Regions from separate parts of the Aeribacillus sp. FSL K6-8394 genome, predicted to be linked through region 2. Evidence: a T-box and tRNA genes for the amino acid it is inferred to sense, from the RefSeq annotation. Region 2 holds a T-box; the other holds one or more tRNA genes.
What was found. A T-box is a leader RNA that pairs with one kind of tRNA and senses whether it is charged. The one in region 2 lies ahead of thrS (threonine--tRNA ligase), so its partner is inferred to be a tRNA-Thr.
Positions count from the first base shown of each region.

Region 1: it has a tRNA-Thr gene. The T-box ahead of thrS (threonine--tRNA ligase) is inferred to sense a tRNA for this amino acid. The anticodon was not compared.

Region 1 is NZ_JBBPAA010000002.1:174,576-176,763, forward strand. Features, by position in the region: rRNA gene NSR00_RS13290 (23S ribosomal RNA) at 1-455, shown strand, start outside; rRNA gene rrf (5S ribosomal RNA) at 551-666, shown strand; tRNA gene NSR00_RS13300 (tRNA-Asn) at 791-865, shown strand; tRNA gene NSR00_RS13305 (tRNA-Thr) at 867-939, shown strand; tRNA gene NSR00_RS13310 (tRNA-Glu) at 1,028-1,102, shown strand; tRNA gene NSR00_RS13315 (tRNA-Val) at 1,104-1,179, shown strand; tRNA gene NSR00_RS13320 (tRNA-Thr) at 1,275-1,347, shown strand; tRNA gene NSR00_RS13325 (tRNA-Tyr) at 1,360-1,444, shown strand; tRNA gene NSR00_RS13330 (tRNA-Gln) at 1,553-1,627, shown strand; tRNA gene NSR00_RS13335 (tRNA-Lys) at 1,831-1,906, shown strand; tRNA gene NSR00_RS13340 (tRNA-Gly) at 1,912-1,983, shown strand.
Region 2 is NZ_JBBPAA010000001.1:1,790,112-1,792,299, forward strand. Features, by position in the region: gene thrS (threonine--tRNA ligase) at 1-1,214, opposite strand, end outside; T-box leader at 1,265-1,497, opposite strand; gene ytxC (putative sporulation protein YtxC) at 1,566-2,188, opposite strand, start outside.

The sequences.
Region 1 (2,188 bases), on a different contig from region 2:
GGATAACAGGCTGATCTCCCCCAAGAGTCCACATCGACGGGGAGGTTTGGCACCTCGATGTCGGCTCATCGCATCCTGGGGCTGTAGTCGGTCCCAAGGGTTGGGCTGTTCGCCCATTAAAGCGGTACGCGAGCTGGGTTCAGAACGTCGTGAGACAGTTCGGTCCCTATCCGTCGCGGGCGCAGGAAATTTGAGAGGAGCTGTCCTTAGTACGAGAGGACCGGGATGGACGCACCGCTGGTGTACCAGTTGTCCCGCCAGGGGCACCGCTGGGTAGCTATGTGCGGAAGGGATAAGCGCTGAAAGCATCTAAGCGTGAAGCCCCCCTCAAGATGAGATTTCCCATCGCTAAAAGCGAGTAAGATCCCTTGAAGATGACGAGGTAGATAGGTCCGAGGTGGAAGCGTGGCGACACGTGGAGCTGACGGATACTAATCGATCGAGGACTTAACCAAGTAAGAGCATCTATTCGTGAAAGAAACGTTATCTAGTTTTGAAAGAATGACATTCCGATGTCATTTGACAACAGGAAGGAAAACAGAAAAGGCTGCTTGGTGGCAATGGCGAAGAGGTCACACCCGTTCCCATCCCGAACACGGAAGTTAAGCTCTTCAGCGCCGATGGTAGTGAGGGTTTGTCCCTTGCGAGAGTAGGACGCTGCCAGGCTGCCTTTAAATTCTTTTTGAAAGCTGGGATTATTGTAGAGAACCATACTGAGTACATTCTTTTGAAGTCTTTTTGATATACTGATTGAGCTGTATGTGAACCAAAATATGGTTTATTAAAATATTCCGCAGTAGCTCAGTGGTAGAGCATTCGGCTGTTAACCGAACGGTCGCAGGTTCGAATCCTGCCTGCGGAGCCATGCTTCCATAGCTCAGTTGGTAGAGCACTTCCATGGTAAGGAAGAGGTCACCGGTTCGAGCCCGGTTGGAAGCTTTTCAAAAGCAAATCTTTTCTTGATTTTTATCTATGCCATGTGCTAAAATGTCGAATGTCGGTTGTCATTAAGTTATGAAAATGAAATGGCCCGTTGGTCAAGTGGTTAAGACACCGCCCTTTCACGGCGGTAACACGGGTTCGAATCCCGTACGGGTCACCATGGAGGATTAGCTCAGCTGGGAGAGCACTTGCCTTACAAGCAAGGGGTCGGCGGTTCGATCCCGTCATCCTCCACCATATACTAAACAAGCTTTTCTTAAGCAAGTTTAATGAGGTTGGCATAACAATTTAAACAAAGGTAAAAACTGAGTGTGATTTAAAGTATTTATTGTGCCGGTGTAGCTCAATTGGTAGAGCAACTGACTTGTAATCAGTAGGTTGGGGGTTCGATTCCTCTCGCCGGCATTTTTAATAATCGGAGGGGTAGCGAAGTGGCTAAACGCGGCGGACTGTAAATCCGCTCCCTTAGGGTTCGGCGGTTCGAATCCGTCCCCCTCCACCATGTCGAAGAATGTTATGAAACATTGAAATCACATTAAACAACAAATTGTTGTATAAAGTGATTTTTTTATTGGTACAATATAATTAGTCAAGAGATGAATGGTGATATTGGGCTATAGCCAAGCGGTAAGGCAACGGACTTTGACTCCGTGATGCGCTGGTTCGAATCCAGCTAGCCCAGCCATTTATTATAAAAAGACAGTTCATGTCTGTTCTTTTTTTTGTAAAAATATTAGATAGAAAGTAAGATTTAACTAGATTTTACAAAGGGCGAAGCCTCGTCGAATAGGCGACGAGTTGTCCCGACGCATCTAACATCCTCGAAAAATCAGGAAGAGGAAGGGACATCTGACAAATGAAAAATGGATTAGAAGAAAAAAATTTTATGAGCCATTAGCTCAGTCGGTAGAGCATCTGACTTTTAATCAGAGGGTCGGAGGTTCGAATCCTCCATGGCTCACCATTTGTGCGGAAGTAGTTCAGTGGTAGAACACCACCTTGCCAAGGTGGGGGTCGCGGGTTCGAGTCCCGTCTTCCGCTTTTTAAATTCAACGGGGAAAATTTTATAAAATGAGATGAACTTAATTCCTGACAAGAAATTGTCAGGATTTTTTTATTTGAAATGTTACTAATCCCTTCGATTATATCTAATCCTCGCTTTTGAATCTCAAAATAATGTAATAGACTATATGCAGGAGCATTCGCCTTTTTAGTCCCATAACAGCCTTTTAAATTTGAATATACC
Region 2 (2,188 bases):
ACAACTCGGATGAATTCGTCTTTAATTTGATCCGGCCGCACGAAAATATGCGCATCGTTCAACGTCATCCCGCGAACACGCTGCAGCCCTGTCAATGCCCCTGACATTTCGTATCTGTGCATTGTTCCAAGTTCTGCAATGCGGATCGGCAATTCCCGATAGCTGTGAATTTCATTTTTGTAAATCATCATATGATGCGGGCAGTTCATCGGACGCAATACAAGCTCTTCGTTATCCATCTTCATTGGCGGAAACATATCATCTTGATAATGGTCCCAATGGCCGGAAGCTTTATAAAGATCGACGCTGCCGAGAACAGGTGTGTATACATGCTGGTATCCGAGTTTAATTTCTTTATCAACAATATAGCGTTCGATAATCCGGCGGATAGTTGCACCTTTTGGCAGCCAAAGCGGCAAGCCTTGTCCAACCTTTTGAGAAGTGGTAAACAGGTTTAATTCTTTTCCAAGCTTGCGATGATCCCGCTCTTTCGCTTCTTCAAGCATGCGGAGATGTTCTTTAAGCTCTTCTTTTGTAAAAAATGCTGTACCGTATATGCGTTGAAGCATTTTGTTTTTGCTGTCTCCACGCCAGTAGGCGCCGGCTACGCTGAGCAATTTAAATTCCTTTATTTTTCCGGTAGAAGGAACGTGGACTCCTCGGCATAGATCGAAAAATTCTCCTTGCTCATATATGGAAATGATTTCGCCTTCCGGAATATCATCGATAAGCTCAAGCTTTAAATGGTCGCCGATTTCCTCATACATTTTTTTTGCTTCATCGCGGCTTACTTCTTTACGAATAACCGGCAAATTTTCGCCGACAATTTTTTTCATTTCTTTTTCGATTTTAGGCAAATCTTCGTGAGAGATCGCTTCATCCATATCGATATCATAATAAAAACCGTTTTCAATGACGGGCCCAACTCCCAATTTTACATTTGGGTAAAGCCGTTTAATCGCTTGCGCCATTAAATGTGCTGTACTATGTCGTAAAATTTCTAACGCTTCTTTTGTATCAGGCGTCAAAATTTCAATATGGCCGTCTTGTTCAATCGGGGTTTTTAAGTCAATAAGCTTTCCATTTATTTTACCTGCAATGGCTTTTTTCTTTAATCCAGGGCTGATGGATGCAGCGATTTCTTCCGTTGTTGTTCCGTACGGAAATTCTTTTACAGAACCGTCTGGAAAAGTAATTTTAATGGCTTCTTTCATCTTCTTTCCTCCTTTGTTTTTTCTTGCAAAAATAAACACCCGTCCCTAAAAGAAGGGACGAGTGTTGTATGTAAAACCCGTGGTTCCACCCTAGTTCCCGCTCAAAACTTTGAGCGGCTCATTTTGATAACGGAGCAATCCGCCAGCTATTACTTGGCAAAAGCCGTTCACAGCTGAAGTTTAGAGGTGGTAAGAGCATTACACGAGTTAGGAAGGTTTCAGCCTGTGCCTTCCCTCTCTTTGAACTGTGATAATACTCCCGTGTCCTCATCATAACCTTTTCGTGATGAATGATTTCAACCGTATTATAGACTGATTCGCCACCAAAAATCAAGGAGTACTGAAAGAAACTTATCGTTTTTGAAAGCTAGCCCTTGAAAAAAATCGAACCCGTTCCTGAAAGATGTTTTGGATCGTTTGAATCATTGCTTCCTCCTGTTGATCGGAGTATATATAAATTTCTAAAGGAGCAATGGATACAAGCGGGGCCAGCAAATGGGAATCAATATACATCGGGTGGCGATAAATAAATTCCCGATCAATCCACTTTTTCAATTCCAGCTCTTTTATTTCGATGAACTTTTCATTAAACACTTGAAAGGAAGTATCATGCAAAATATGAATCGTTGATAATTTCGGTTTTTTATTGAGAACATATTCCCGCAAGCTTTGAATAAAATTTTGGTATTCCTGCTCCATTTTATACTCTTCAATGGAGAGACCGACATATTCCGAAAGTCTTGATAAATAATCAGACAAGCGGAACTGAATAAATGATTCTATAGAAAAAGATTGGTTTGGCCGAAGGAAATTCGTTAAAGCAGAAATAATTAAGTTTTCCCTCGGCTCAAAATGTTTGATCATTGGAATTTCCGCCCGCTCTCCTTCCAAGATCGATTGAGCAATATGTAAAATTTGCTGTTTTTCATCTTCATCCTCAAAATAAAATTGTTTTTCAATTATAAAAAGAAGGA